2 regions of the Planococcus sp. ANT_H30 genome follow, and region 1 is predicted to be linked to the other one. Evidence: riboswitches for the same ligand, from Rfam matches in the RefSeq annotation. Region 1 holds a riboswitch; the other holds the start of a gene.
What was found. A riboswitch is a leader RNA that binds a small molecule or an ion and turns the genes downstream of it on or off. The one in region 1 is predicted to bind cobalamin.

Region 1 (7,698 bases):
GATGGCAGATGAATATTTACGATATTGCCGTACCGAAACCGAATGGTGAAGAATATCAGTTAAGTGAATATAAAGGAAAAGCGATGTTAATTGTTAACACCGCCACAAAATGTGGGCTGAGAGATCAGTTTGATGGCTTAGAAAAAATGTACGAAGATTATAAGGACCAAGGATTAATGGTTTTAGGATTTCCGTCCAATCAATTTAAACAAGAAGAAGCCACTGGAGAAAAAGCGCAAGAAGCTTGTCGTATGACATATGGTGTTACTTTTCCTATGCATGACTTAGTAAAAGTGAACGGCGAAGACGCACATCCGCTTTTTAACTATTTGACTAGCAACACAAAAGGATTTTTGACAAGTGGTATCAAATGGAACTTCACGAAATTTCTAATTGACCAGAACGGTAAAATCGTTTCACGATTTTCTCCAAAAGATACACCTGAATCGTTTGAAAAGGACATTCAGAAAGTACTTTCCGAGTAACTAGCAAAGAGCCATGCCCACTCGATCGGGTATGGCTCTTTTTATATGTGGATATGACATGTTGTCACTTCTTGTTAGACATATGACATTCTGTCATGTTAAGCTTTACTTGTGAAAGTGACAAGGTGTCACTCGTATGCGTTCGGTTTAGAAATATAAAAATAAAACTACGACTGTACGTTGGAAAATCAAAATTGAGCAGAGCAGGTTCATAGTTGAAGAAGGATAAAGTGGATGTTTGAAAATGGAAGGAGACAACAAAATGGAAGCTAGTATAAAAGACGACTTACGAAAAATGAAAGATTCTCAAAAAGAAATTATGAGATTTATGATGGGCTACAAGTTCGCATTAGATGAAATAAATACAAAAATTAATATCTTACAGCAGGAATTCCAATTTGTTCATGACTATAATCCAATTGAAAATGTCAGTTCAAGAGTTAAATCTCCTGAAAGCATTATGAAAAAAGCGACAAAAAAAGGAATCGAACTTTCACATTCAGATATTAAAAAGACGATTAAAGACATAGCGGGAATTCGAATTACGTGTTCATTTGAAACGGATATCTATCGGCTAAGTACAATGCTACAAAACCAAGCTGATTTAAAAGTTCTTGACGTGAAGGATTACATCAAGAATCCAAAGCCAAACGGTTACCGCAGTTTGCATTTATTGCTGGTGGTTCCTGTTTTTATGTCGGACCGCGTGGAAGAAGTTTGTGTAGAAGTGCAAATCAGAACCATTGCGATGGATTTTTGGGCCAGCCTCGAACATAAAATCTACTATAAATACAATAAAGAAGTTCCCGTTGATATTATTAGAGAGTTGAAAGAATCGGCAGAATCAGCAGCACAATTAGATCGCAAAATGGAAAAAATTCAGCTGCGTATGAACAAGTTGAAAGACCAGATTGGTGATGATGAAGATCTTTCTGAGATTTTGATTGATAAAGAACGGTTCCGTTTACCAACTAATTTCACGTTAAATAGAATGACATAAGTTGATAGAAAGGAAGACAGCGATGCCAAAACTAACCTTTTATAATTTACCTAAGGACAAGCAACAGCACTTGATTGGAGCAGCTAAACAGGAATTCTCAAATGCATCTTTGTCAGAGGCTTCTATTGCTAATATCGTTAAAGCAGCGGGGATTTCTCGAGGCAGCTTTTATCAATATTTTGAAGGGAAAGAAGATCTTTATTTTTACTTGCTGAATGGCTACGCGGTCGAACAAAAACAAATTTTCAAAACAATATTGCAGAAAAAAAGTGGGGATCTATTTCAAGCTATTAGTGAATTTTACCGATTTACCGTAAACGAAGAAGAATTACTCGACTTTAAACGAAACGTCCTTTTGAATATGACAGAACAAGTAGAAACTAAATTTATTAAAATTGTCAATGAAGAAGAGTCTGCAGAAGAATTCCGAGCGATTAGCCTTTTGATCGATACGACCAAGTTAAACGTTTCTGGAAACAAAGAACTATACCATCTGCTTAAAATTATGATGTCGGTGACCGTTAGGAATTGGATTGAATATTTCGCTAAAAACTTAACGATTGATGAGTCTATTGCAAATTACGAATTAGAATTAAAGTTGTTGAGAACAGGGCTTTCCCGTGTCTAACAAGAACATTTTGTTTAATTTTACGGCTTGATGTGATAAGATGTACTTCATCGTTGCAGTAATGTAGCAGTAATGGAGTGATTAAAATGAGCAAAGCAAAAGCGAAACCGAAAAGTGGTACGGGTCAGGGAACTGGCAAAAAAGGATGGACTCGCTGGAAATCCGGTGCCAACAAAGCGAAGAGTTTTAAACCGTATACCAGCAAAAATACTAAAAAAGCGGACGAGCCGAAAACAGAAAAAGAACTAGCTTCTGAATGGGTCGATGCATAGATAGGAAAGTAGAGAGAGTTGCTTAACCGGCAACTCTTTTTAATTTGATGTGAACTTCTAGTGGACGATAAGAAATTTCTGTCTTATAAGTGATGAAAGGATTAAGAATAGATCAGCTGTTTTTACGTGTTACTTAACACTGAAAGTTTTCTCGAAAAAGTGTAAAATAGGATGTAGATAGTTTCCGAAACGGAAGGGGTGAAGGGATATGCCGAATGCACCAACTTCGTTAGCGAGTATTCCAGAAAAAGAAAAAATGTATCAGGACATTGTGAATTATTCTGACGAAACAACAATTATCCATTCAAATCAGAAGGTTTTATATATAAACCAATCAGGTGCTGAATTTTTTAAAGCGAAGCAAGAAGAAGTTGTGGGCGCAGATGTAGTAGAGGTCTTTACAGACGACTACAAAGAATTAATTACGAAGCGAATTCAAAAAGGGATGGAAAATCGTACAATTGGAGAGTTGATGGAAACGACTGTTAGACGTTTTGACGGGACTTTAGCCGATGTTGAATTGTATTGTTACCCAGTTCAGTACGGAGAAACGGTAGCCATCCAGTCCACTATGCGTGATATCACGCTTCAGAAAAAAATGTCGCATGACTTACGCCAACTTAAAAACGAAATTTCAGCACCAATTGTTCCGATTATTGATGGACTAGCTGTGTTGCCACTTGTAGGATCAGTCGATGGGGATCGGAGTATGCGCCTGCTGGATATTATCCCGCAGAAAGTTCAAGGAGAAAATTTGCATTGTCTCATTATTGATGTTTCAGGGATTTATAATATTGATAATGTGGTTGCAGAATTTCTATACAAAATTGATCAAATCATGCGCTTGTTAGGCATTCAGCTTATTTTTACAGGAATTCGTCCTGAACTGGCATTAAAAGCTGTCGATGTGCGCGTAGACTTTAGCAAACTAAAGACAATGAGTACCGTAAAACAAGCGTTAAAACAATATTTGACGGCTAATTAACACGAGTTTGTAAATAGTCTTGTTAAAAGTATGAAAGTGGTTTATAGTGTATAGATACAACATTTAGTGTTTTTTATTATTCAAATAACTATATGTAGTGAAAATATTGATAAAGGTGCCTGAAAAGGCTTAAAAGGGAATCCGGTAATACCGGAGCTGTACCCGCAACTGTAAGTGCTGACGAGCTATCACAATCCACTGTCCAATGGACGGGAAGGAGATAGCAGAGGATGACGCACAAGCCAGGAAACCTGCCTTTGTTCTAAGTTTATGATCTTCTCCGGGAGTTGAGAAGGATAACGAAGATATTCTGCGCGAGCAGCTATTTTTTGCTGCCTTTCTCCGCTATTCTGCGTTTTCCACCCCATCCTCCCTGAGAGGATGGGTTTTTTTGTTTTACATAGAAGGAGGAAATGCAATCATGACAGAACCATTAGCAGCAGGTGTGGCAAGAACCATTCAAACAAAATTAGTGTTGCCACCTGATACGAATCATTTAGGAACGATATTCGGTGGAACCGTACTCGCGTATATTGATGAAATTGCCGCTATTACTGCCATGAGGCACAGCGGAAAAGCAGTCGTTACAGCTTCGATTGATACGGTGAATTTTTTATCTTCCGCTAAAGTAGGGGACATTTTCATCTTAGAAGGTGTTGTAATATCGACAGGAAGAACATCGATGGAAGTGTATGTTAAAGCAGAATGTCAGCAGATTGAAACCGGCAATAGAAATTTGACGACGACAGCTATTTTGACAATGGTTGCAGTCGACAGTGACGGCAAACCGACACCGGTCGTTGGTGTTATACCAGAAACTCCTGCTGAAAAAGAATTATTTAAAAGCGCACAGGAGCGGAAACAGCGACGCATGAAAGTGAACGAATTCGCAAAGGAGTTATGCTGATATGAATATGAAAACAGATACAACAGAAATGGACGCAGTAGAAAAAGCGCTCAAGCGAGCAACTGAGGTTTATGGACTAGATACGCGCGAGCTACTAGAGCGAGCAGCAAAACTCGCTGAACAAGCAAAAGGCGAGCAATCCTTACTTTATGCATTAAATCGCATCACAATGGACGAGCCAGACTGGACTTACGTAGCGGCAGAGTTGTATGTCAGTGATTTGTATAAGAAAGCCGCAAGCAGCCGCAATTATTCCGCTACTGAAAAATATGGTGACTTTTATGAGTTAATCAAAGCATTAACACAAGTCGGGATCTACTCAAAAGAGCTCTTAGCTTCTTATTCTCAAGAAGAGATTACAGAAATAGGTCAAGAAATCGAGCCGAGTCGGGATTTGCTATTTAATTACATCGGTTTGTTTTTACTGGCAGATCGTTATTTGGCAAAAGACTATGAAGGGCAGTTGTTTGAACTTCCGCAAGAGCGCTTTTTAGTTATTGCCATGACGTTAATGCAAAATGAGCCGCAAGAGCGTCGATTAGAGCTCGTTAAAGAAGCGTATTGGGCGATGAGTCATTTGTATATGACCGTTGCGACTCCAACTTTATCGAATGCAGGTAAAAGTTTTGGGCAATTGTCTTCGTGTTTTATCGATACGGTAGACGATTCTTTAGACGGCATTTACTTAAACAACTGGGATATCGCGCGCCTTAGTAAAGATGGTGGGGGCATCGGCATTTATTACGGCAAAGTGCGAGCGTTAGGCTCAGACATTAAAAAATTCAAAGGCAATTCTTCGGGTGTCGTACCGTGGATTCGTTTGCTTAATGATACAGCGGTCAGTGTCGATCAGCTAGGTCAACGTCAAGGAGCAGTCGCGATTTACTTAGACGTCTTCCATAAAGACATTATGAACGGCTTCTTGGATTTGAAAACCAATAATGGCGACGAGCGCCGCAAAGCACATGATATTTTCACAGGTGTATCAATTCCAGATTTGTTTATGGAGCGTCTGCAAGAAAAAGACGAAAACGGACGCAGTATTGGGGAATGGCATACGTTCTGTCCACACCAAGTCAAGCAAGTGATGGGCTGGAAAGATGCGAATGGTAATGCGTTAGGGCTAGAAGACTTTTACGATGAAAAAGACACCAAATACTTTAGCGATAAATACCAAGAAGCAGTCGATCATCCGTTATTGCCGCGTAAAACGTATCGCGCAATGGAAATTATGGCGCGCATCATGGTGTCTCAGCTAGAAACTGGCACACCGTATATGTTTTACCGTGACGAAGTCAATCGTCAAAATCCGAACAAGCACACAAGAGGTCGCGGGCTGACATCGATTTATTGCAGTAACTTGTGTACAGAAATTATGCAAAATATGTCAGCTACTACTATTGTTAAAGAATATACTGATGAAGACGGCAACCTCGTTATGATCCGCAAGCCAGGCGATTTTGTGGTTTGTAATTTGTCATCGATCAACTTGCCAAGAGCGGTCAAAGCTGACGTATTAGCGCGTTTAGTACCGATTCAAACACGCATGCTTGATAACGTCATTGACTTGAATACGATTTCAGTAGGACAAGCTGAAGCAACAAATAAAAAATACCGCGCAATTGGTTTAGGAACGTTCGGATGGCACCACTTACTTGCACTTGAAGGCATCCATTGGGAAAGTGAAAAAGCGGTTGAGTTTGCCGATAAGCTTTACGAGGAAATTGCTTATCAAACGATACGTGCTTCTATGCAACTAGCAGAAGAAAAAGGCGCGTTCAGTCAGTTTTCAGGTTCTGAATGGCACACAGGCGAGTATTTTGAACGTCGCAACTACACAAGTGAGCGGTGGAATGACTTGCAACAGCAAGTGGCAACAACAGGAGTTCGAAATGGCTGGATGATGGCTGTTGCACCTAACTCATCAACTGCGAAAATTGGTGGTTCAACAGACGGCATTGATCCGCTATACGCAGTGGAATACGCAGAAGAGAAAAAGAATTTCAAATTTAAAGTGACTGCACCAGACTTGGATCACAACACGTATGACTATTATCGTCGTTCGCGTCACGTATTGGACCAAAAATGGAGCATTCGACAAAATGCAGCGCGTCAACGCCATATTGATCAATCGATTAGCTTTAACTTTTATGTGCCGCACACGATTAAAGCAAAAGAGTTGTTGGAATTACATTTAGAAGCATGGAAGCAAAACTTAAAAACGACTTACTATGTCCGCAGTACGTCTCAGGCAGAAATCGAAGAATGCGAAGCATGCCAAAGCTAAAGGAGAATTCTCATGACGATACATGAACCGTTAACAAAGATTAAATTATTAAATCCGGAGCACCCAAACAAATCGACTGGCGTGTTGAACGGCCAGTCTTCAGGGCTGTTAAACTGGAACGACATTGCTTATCCGCAAATGTATGATTTGTATCAAGCACTGCTTGCTAACTTCTGGAAAGCACAAGAAATTAATATGCAAGACGACATCAAGCAATGGGATAGCTTGAGCGATGTAGAAAAGGATGTCTTTTTACGGATTAACACGCAATTAGCGTCACTCGACAGCTTGCAAACGCCGACGATGAGTCAGGCAATGGACTACGTGACGGATTCGAGCTTTAAAGCCATTTTTGCAGTCATTTCTCAGCAAGAAGCGGTACACACCGAGTCGTATTCGTATATTTTAAGTTCACTTGTTTCCGTGAGCGAACAAAACGCACGCTTCAATCAAGCAAAAAGCGATCCAGTTGTTCAAAAACGAAATGAGTTAATTTTGGATGCATACGAGGAATTTCGCCAAAACCCAACGCCGCAGAATTTGTTTAAGCTGAGCGTCAATTCCATTAACCTCGAAGGTATTTATTTTTATGCCGGCTTTGCGTTTTTCTACCATTTAGCACGCCAGCAAAAAATGCTGAAAACCAGTACGATGATCAGCTATATTCAACGCGACGAAATGCAGCATGCGTATTTTATCGCGCAATTTATCCGCATTATGCTGACAGAAAATCCGGAATTGCATACAGCTGAAAACATTCAATATATTTATACAACGATCGACAAAGCGGTACAGCTAGAAAAAGAATGGGCGCATTACATTTTGGCTGATATTGAGGGCTTGGATTTGGTTGAGTTTGAGGGCTACGTTGAGTATTTGGCCAATAAGCGTCTGCGTCAGCTAGGACTAGATAATTTATACGAAGAACGCAGCAATCCGATGCCTTGGATTCACGTATTTGGTGATGACATGATGAACGACACAAAATCGGATTTCTTTGAACAGAAATCACGCACGTATACGAAAGTGTCGCAGTCGAATGGTTTTGACGAGCTATAAGCCGAAACTGGCGATTGTCTATGCTTCTGTTACCGGCAACACAGAACAATTAGCAGAGATGCTGCAAGCAGCTAT
Region 2 (7,698 bases), on a different contig from region 1:
TTTAATTACTTCTTTTTTTAATCGAGCTGTGGCTTCAGCTGTGATGCCATTCATGGCTCTTTTCTTTGCACAGGAAATGAGCAAAGTTTGGGCGGGGTCTTTTTTGATTATCACCGTGTTCATCGGTTTTTTTGTGAATATGATCGGTGGATACATTTCAGACCGCTTTCCTAGAAAAAAAGTATTGGTCATGACATCTTTCTTGAGTGCCTGTATGTTCTTGCTAATGGCAGTAAGCTTGCTACCTACGGATAGATGGATTGGCTTGTTTGCATTAGCCTATGTGTTCTTCATAATTGCGAGTAGTTTAGGACGCCCCGCGATGCATGCCATCATCATTGATTCAACGACTCCAGAAAATCGCAAAGCTATTTATGCCATCGATTACTGGATGGTCAATTTGTCGATGGCTATTGGCGCTGCACTTGGTGGTTTGTTGTATCTTAATCATCAAATTGAACTATTTATGTTGTTGACAGTGACATCTGCAAGCTTGCCAATTGCCTATCACATTTGGTTGAAAGATGAGCGTGTTGTGAGCTTGAAAAAACAGCATCACAATGTTCTGATTGACTTACTGCAAAACTATCGATTGGCTTTTCAGGACCGTCCATTTGTTAAAGTAGTCATTGGATCGATGTTTATATTTTCAGCGGAATTTTCATTGAATAGCTATATTGGTGTCCGGTTAGCGGAAAGCTTTCAGACATTCACAATTGCAGACTTTGATGTCGCAGGTGTACGAATGCTTAGTTTGCTAAATATCTAAAATATGTTGCTAGTTGTCTGCTTTACTTTTGTTGTCAATCGATTCACGGATCGCTTTTCTAAAAAGCATGTTTTATTGACAGGATTATTGCTTTACAGCATCGGCTATGTCACGATTACATCAGCGAATAGCTGGTATTTATTGATTTTGTTTAATTTTATTGGCACGATTGGGGAGTTGGTATATTCACCTGTCCGAAATGCGGAAATGGCCAATATGATACCAGAAGACAAACGGGGATCGTATTCGGCGTTTTCTAACATTTCATTTAGTGGGGCAGATCTTTTAGCGCGCTCGACCATTATTATTGGTGCTTTTTTAATTCCAACGATGATGTCTGTCTATATGGGCGTGTTGCTTATGATTGGTACGCTTCTTGTATATACAGGATTATTTGTCAGAAAGCCCAAAAGAAAACTAGCGAATAGACCCGAAATCATCTGAAAATTTCGTTTAAAAAGGTAGGAGAATGGCTGTGTTGATTAGAAAAGCAGTTCCAAAGGATGCCGAACAATTGGCTAGCCTAATGAAACAAGTTGAACAATCCGGGTTGATGCTATTTGATCCTGGTGAACGAAAGACGACTCCTGAGCAATTACAACAACGCCTTTTTTCAATGGGGCAAGAGTCAATTGTGTTCGTTGCAGAAGAAGGTCAACAATTAATGGGATATTTGTTTGCGATAGGAGAAGAAATCCAACGTAAGCAACACTCGATTCACATCGCAATAGGCGTTTCGCGGCGAGAGCGGGGAAAAGGTATAGGGTGTCAATTGTTCGTGGCCATGGAAGAGTGGGCAAAAGACAAAGAAATTCGCCGCATTGAATTGACCGTATTAGAACACAATCACGCTGCCATTGCGTTGTATAAAAAAAGAGGTTTTGTAGTAGAGGGACTCAAAAGAGAGTCGATTGGTATTGGTGGTAACTACATGAATGAATGGTTAATGTCGAAATTACTCTAGAATTTTTTTAGTCAATACATGCACTTTAGGCAGTCTTGAACTGAGATTGCTAAAGTGTTTTTTGTCTTTATAAAAAAATACATGGATATGAAAAGGAAAAGCACAAATCAACTATAATTTTGTACAATATTGTATTTAATCTATATTTTTAGACTTATTAGCTGTAGACTATTAAAGAATATCTTATGAATAGGAGATGTATAGATGGCAACATTGCTTTTTTTCTTTCTTGAAAACATGGCATTAATTATCGCCTTATTGTATTTGGCGTTAAAAGCAAAAGAATTATTATTCCCAAACTTGACTGAATCAAAGTTCTTATATCTATTAAGTGTTGTCTTCATAAGTTTTTTAACCTTTTCCGTCATGTATAACCCGTATTTTTATATGGGCATGAGACTGGATTTGCGTGAAGTTCCACTTTATTTTATTTCATACATTGCTGGTTGGAAAGTTGGACTGCTATCTGCTATATTCCCGGCATACTTCCGGTACTCTTTCGAAGGTCCGACGGTTGTATTGGGTATTTTGCAATCGATTGTACTGCCAGTCGTTATTGGCAGCTTGTTTCATAATCAAAAATCATCAAATAAGTTTTTCAATTTATTGAATCTCAAAAAAATGATGGCTGGTTTTTTGATTTTCGAAATGTTGAAATCAGTCTGGATGTTTTTATTTACACCAGCAACTATTTCTATTATTATTGCCATGTTTTTTTTTGCTGGTGTTGCTGTATTGGCGATGGGTTTAATCACCAATGGAGAAAGTCGTCAACTATTGCTGCGAACAGAACTGGAATATTACTCAAATCAAGATCCGATGACGCAGTTGCCCAATATCCGTTTTTTCAAAAAGACACTAGCGCCGTTGATTGTGCAACAAATTCCACTCGCCATTGTTATGATGGATGTGGATTATTTCAAAATTTACAATGATACACATGGGCATCAAAAGGGAGATGCCGTTCTTCGCTCACTTGGCCAATTAATGAAAGACAATACGCGTAGCAAAGATCATGTAGCTCGTTATGGAGGAGAAGAATTCATTTTTTGCATTACGGACCCTCAAGACCAACGTGAAGCTTTGATGCTTGCTGAAATTGTCAGAAAACAAATAGAGCTTTATCCGTTTGTCGGAGAAGAGTTGCAACCTGCAGGAAAACTAACAGTGTCAATGGGTGTCAGCGTGAGTATAGGAGACAAAAGCTTAGATGAATTGATTGGTGAAGCCGATAGTGCCATGTATGAATCAAAGCATAATGGAAGAAATTGTGTGACAGCTCATTCTGAAATAAACGCACGTGAATTGGTAAAATCTTAATCGAAAAAAAATGATGAAACAGTCACTGCGTATAGTGGCTTTTTTTGTTGCGGCGCTTATGCTTTTCGGTGTCCAGCTTCAGCGCCCAGGTCCTTAGCCTTACTGTAGCTGAAAACCATCATAACTGGTAAGACTTCCAGCGCTTGTCGGACCTACACGGACGCTTATGCTTTTCTTAATCCCAACAAAAGCTTTGGATTTGAGTTAAAATAAAAGGAAAGGTTTTTCTTTATCTAACTTGATTTATTACATAGGAGTCATTGGATTTCAGCAATGTTATTATTAGGAGGATATTCATGAATAGTTTTATTGTTATGCAAGGAGAGACCTATCAAGAAGAACGCAACGCAGAGGTTCTTTGGTCACCGAGGGTTGATAAATCGGGGATGATTCCACACTCTTGGAAACGAATGCAGGAGTTAAAAAAAGGCGATATCGTTTTTCATTATGTAAAAGGATTTTTAGTAGCTATTAGTCATGTACGAGAAGATTGTAAACATGGAACCAAACCTAAAAGTACAGACGAGCAGCAGGACAGTACTGAAGAGGCATTTATCGCACGGGCTGTTTATCGCGAATTGGACAATCCGTTATCCATTAAGGCGTTTTTTAGAGAAATAGAGCCTTTACTGCCCGTAAAATACGCGGCATTTCAAGAAGATGCTAGTGGCAATTCAGGTTATTTGTATCCATGCAATGAAGAACTGGCGATGAAATTTTTAGAACTAATTAGCGCCTTAAATATTTTCACCTTGGAAGTCGAACAATTGGAGTTGTCAATGGAAGTGATTAAAAAAACAGAGCATGATCCATTAATCAGCTTGATTGCAGAAGCAGAACTACAAATCAAAACGAAAATGCGTAGAGGTAAAGAACAATTCAGAGAAAGTTTATTGCCGCTTTGGAACGGAGAATGTCCACTTTGTGGAATTGGTATTGACGCTGTGTTGAAAGCGACGCATGCCAAGCCTTGGAAAGACAGCTCAGCTGAAGAACGGCTAGATGCTTTTAATGGCATCTTACTTTGTGCCAACCATGCTGCTTTGTATTCAGCGGGGTTCATCGCATTTACCGGAGGCGGAAGTCTCCGTATTTCGAGTCAAATTCCAGAAGAACATTATCCCACCTACCAATTAAAAAGAGGGATAAAAATACCCGTTTCGCCAGAGCATGCTCTTTATTTAAGATGGCATAAACGAATCGTTTTTGCCGAACTGCCTAAAGTGAAACTGCTGGTCAATCAACAATAATCGTTCGATAAGTATGTCTTTTGTCGTACGACATATGCTACACTAGAAACAAGTGAATAATCATGCAGAAAAAAGGTGCTGATTCGTCAGCATAACAGGGAACTCGGTTAGATTCCGGGGCTGTTTCCGCAACTGTAAGTGCGTATGAAATAAGAAAATGCCACTGTTTAGTGTTACCAACTAAACGGGAAGGTTCTTAAAGTAAAGCGATGCACAAGCCAGGAGACCTACCTTTTTTTGAACGTATTTTTACTCTTCGGAAGATAAGGGAATCATACGGCAACGTTTCTATTTTGACTGCTGAAGTATGTCTCTAAATAGCTATGCCGCCGTCCTCTTTTGAGGGCGGCTTTTTGCTGTTTAGAGAGCGTTCAATGCCGTGATTTTCACCAAACGGAAGTGAGGTGGAATGATGAAAAAAGACATGCGTTATCTTTGTTATCCATTTATGCGGGAATCCGCAGTTACTGTGGATTTTGAAATTAGGACTGATTCGTTGACTACCCGAATCGGAGAAGCCCTGTCATTGACACAAGATATAGAAGCTATACAACGAGATCTGCAGATTTTACAACCTATGGCTTATCATTTGAACGGCTCAGTTCGCGGTAAAATAGCCATTCATGAGGAAGACTTGATTGAGCTAAGTAACATGTATGATTATTATGTAAACTTCACAAAGGATAAAATCGGTAATTTTGTTTTGCCGCAAGGAACACACGCTGCATGCGTCCTGCATGTTTGTCGCAGTGAAGCGAAAAAATCAGTAAGGGCCTTGCACAAAGTGAGTTTAGAAAAAGAAATACCGAACATTCTCTTTGATTACGCCAATTTGTTAGCCAACGTGCTGTTTACGATGGCTGTTTATGTTAATCAGCATCACGGAGTGGAAGAAATCCCGTTCGTCAGCAAGTCCTATCCAACTAGACCTAAAAAGAAAGAAGTGACCAATCAACAATGAAAATTTCCTCATTCAAATACGTAGCTATCGGAGCAGTTGTTTTAACTCTAGGTGCTTGTCAATCAGAAACAACAGAAAAAACAGATGCAGAACCAACGAATAAAGGAGAGGAGCAAGCAAACTATACCGTTACAGATGATTTAGACAACGAGTTGACGTTTGAAAAAGTACCTGAAACAGTTGTCTCACTTATTCCAAGTAATACTGAAATTTTGTATGGCATTGGAGCAGGAGAAAAAGTGATTGGCGCGACTGATTATGATAATTATCCAGCAGAAGCAGCTGAAGTTGAACGTGTTTCAGATTCAGTCGTTTTTAACGCAGAACGCATCATTGAAATGGATCCAGATGTCGTCATCGGTTATTCTACAGGTGCGCCAACCGGTTATGAAGAGTTAGAAGCTGCAGGTATCCAAGTATTTGTTATTGAATCAGCGCAATCTTTTGAAGATGTGTATGGCGACATCGAACAAATTTCGACCGTCATGGGTCTTGAAGACAAAGGGGATACGTTAAATAGCTCAATTCAGCAGCAAATTGAAGAAGTACAAGAAAAAATAGAAGGGGTAGAAGCGAAAAAACAAGTGTTTTTCGAAATCAGTCCTTCGCCCGAAATTTATACAGCAGGTCAAAAAACGTTCCAACAAGAAATACTGAACCATGCCAATGTCGAAAATATCTTTGGTGACCTCGAAGGATGGCCAAAAATTTCAGAAGAAGAAGTCATTACACGAAATCCAGAAATTATCACAACAACGGTTTCTTATACGGAAGATCCAATCGGGGAGATCAAAGCACGTGAAGGCTGGAGCGATATCGAAGCGATTCAAAACGATCAAGTCTTTTTCTTGGATTCTGATATCACATCACGCCCTGGACCGCGCATTGGTGACGCTGTGGAATTAGTAGCTAAAACAATTTACCCAGATTTATTTAACTAAAACACAAAAACTCCTCGCCTTAAAAGCGAGGAGTTTTTTTATGCAGTAAAACATGCCTGAAATCATAGCGTTATTTCAAGCTATCTGGATCTATTCCGAACTCCCTTTTTAATACGTTCCTCTTATCGGCTGGAGACAGCTCGATTTTTGTTTTTTGTCCATTTTCTGAGCGTGTTAACTGATGATCTGACAAAGTAATTCGTCCGTTTTGAGTTGCCCGAGTGACTAAGTCATTGTGTGTAAAAGAAGAGTCTTTAGATACTTGATTAAAGACACATCCTTCATGAAAGTCAACCAGCTGCTTTTCATCTGTTGAAAATCTATAAAGCACTTTTTCGTTCTCTTCATTTTCACGAATCAGATCATAATAAACGTCATCCACTTTTTCGATGCGGTAAGTACCACTGTGATCAGTATGGCGTTCACCACCAAGCGGAATTGGACTCACCGTCGAGTCTCCAAAACCGGCATCTACTAAGTAAAGCGTATCAAACTCCACGAGAATCGCCGCATGCGTATCAGCTTTCGCCCAAGTGCCATTTGGTCTTTGAACGGTTGCCGATATTAGTTTTGCTTGATATCCTAACTGACTGAGAAGCCAGTGAAACAACCCATTCAATTCGTAACAATATCCACCTCGCCGTTGATTAACAATTTTTTCATAAATTTTCTCTAAGTTTAAGTAAATTGGAACATGTTGCATAACGTCTAAATTTTCGAATGGGATATTTTGCATATGCAAAGATTGCAATTCAGTCAAATCTTGCAAATAATATTCTTGAATCGCAGAAGCGTTAAAACGAGCTAAGTATTTTTCTTTATTCATCATGACTAGTCATTCCTCCTGTTACTTTAAATGGTTTTTTTATAGATGCTATTCATTTTTAAGTGTAGTTATTTTTGCAGACGTGATACAATGAATGAGTAAATAAATTTAGGTAAAAAATAAGTTGAATAGTGAATTCAATTAGATGAAAAAAGAAGGTAGGGTGATCGATTTGGTATCAACGACTGATGTAGCAAAACATGCAGGTGTATCACAAACGACTGTTTCACGCGTACTGAATAAACCAGATCAAGTAAGGAAAGATACGTACGATAAAGTAATGGCTGCAGTGAATGAGCTAAATTATTCATTGGGTGGAGTAGAGGAGACTGTTCCATTTACTGCGAATGCGAACCAAGTGAAAACAATTCATTTGGTAGTTGGATCATTAGATGATCCAATCTTTACTGAAGCCACCCCGGCTATTATAAATTATGCAAAGCAGCAAGGCTATGAAGTAATTAGTCATTTTATTGCAAAAGAAAATGAATCGGATGTATTCGATGCGGTATTGTCTAGCAAAGCACAAGGCATCGTTTTGATTTCTGTGTTACTGAATAAAGAAGAGTATGATAAAATAAGTGAATCGAACACACCGGTGATTTTGCTGAACTCTAATTATTCAGGTAGTCATCATTCAATTGGCTTGAATGACACTGAAGCTGGG

Region 2: linked by a shared signal. The riboswitch ahead of FQ085_RS15725 (ATP:cob(I)alamin adenosyltransferase) and the one ahead of FQ085_RS16780 (acyl-CoA thioesterase) in region 1 are both predicted to bind cobalamin.

Annotation. Positions count from the first base shown of each region.
Region 1 is NZ_VOBJ01000012.1:23,082-30,779, forward strand. It holds gene FQ085_RS16755 (glutathione peroxidase) at 9-485, shown strand; gene FQ085_RS16760 (GTP pyrophosphokinase) at 748-1,485, shown strand; gene FQ085_RS16765 (TetR/AcrR family transcriptional regulator) at 1,508-2,113, shown strand; gene FQ085_RS16770 (DUF3934 family protein) at 2,200-2,385, shown strand; gene FQ085_RS16775 (PAS domain S-box protein) at 2,594-3,370, shown strand; cobalamin riboswitch at 3,467-3,643, shown strand; gene FQ085_RS16780 (acyl-CoA thioesterase) at 3,792-4,277, shown strand; gene FQ085_RS16785 (ribonucleoside-diphosphate reductase subunit alpha) at 4,279-6,564, shown strand; gene FQ085_RS16790 (ribonucleotide-diphosphate reductase subunit beta) at 6,577-7,623, shown strand; gene FQ085_RS16795 (flavodoxin domain-containing protein) at 7,604-7,698, shown strand, end outside.
Region 2 is NZ_VOBJ01000010.1:2,574-10,271, forward strand. It holds partial or broken gene FQ085_RS15705 (MDR family MFS transporter) at 1-1,213, shown strand, start outside; gene FQ085_RS15710 (GNAT family N-acetyltransferase) at 1,239-1,733, shown strand; gene FQ085_RS15715 (GGDEF domain-containing protein) at 1,938-3,053, shown strand; gene FQ085_RS15720 (HNH endonuclease) at 3,350-4,303, shown strand; cobalamin riboswitch at 4,359-4,552, shown strand; gene FQ085_RS15725 (ATP:cob(I)alamin adenosyltransferase) at 4,716-5,264, shown strand; gene FQ085_RS15730 (ABC transporter substrate-binding protein) at 5,261-6,205, shown strand; gene FQ085_RS15735 (arylamine N-acetyltransferase family protein) at 6,276-7,034, opposite strand; gene FQ085_RS15740 (LacI family DNA-binding transcriptional regulator) at 7,195-7,698, shown strand, end outside.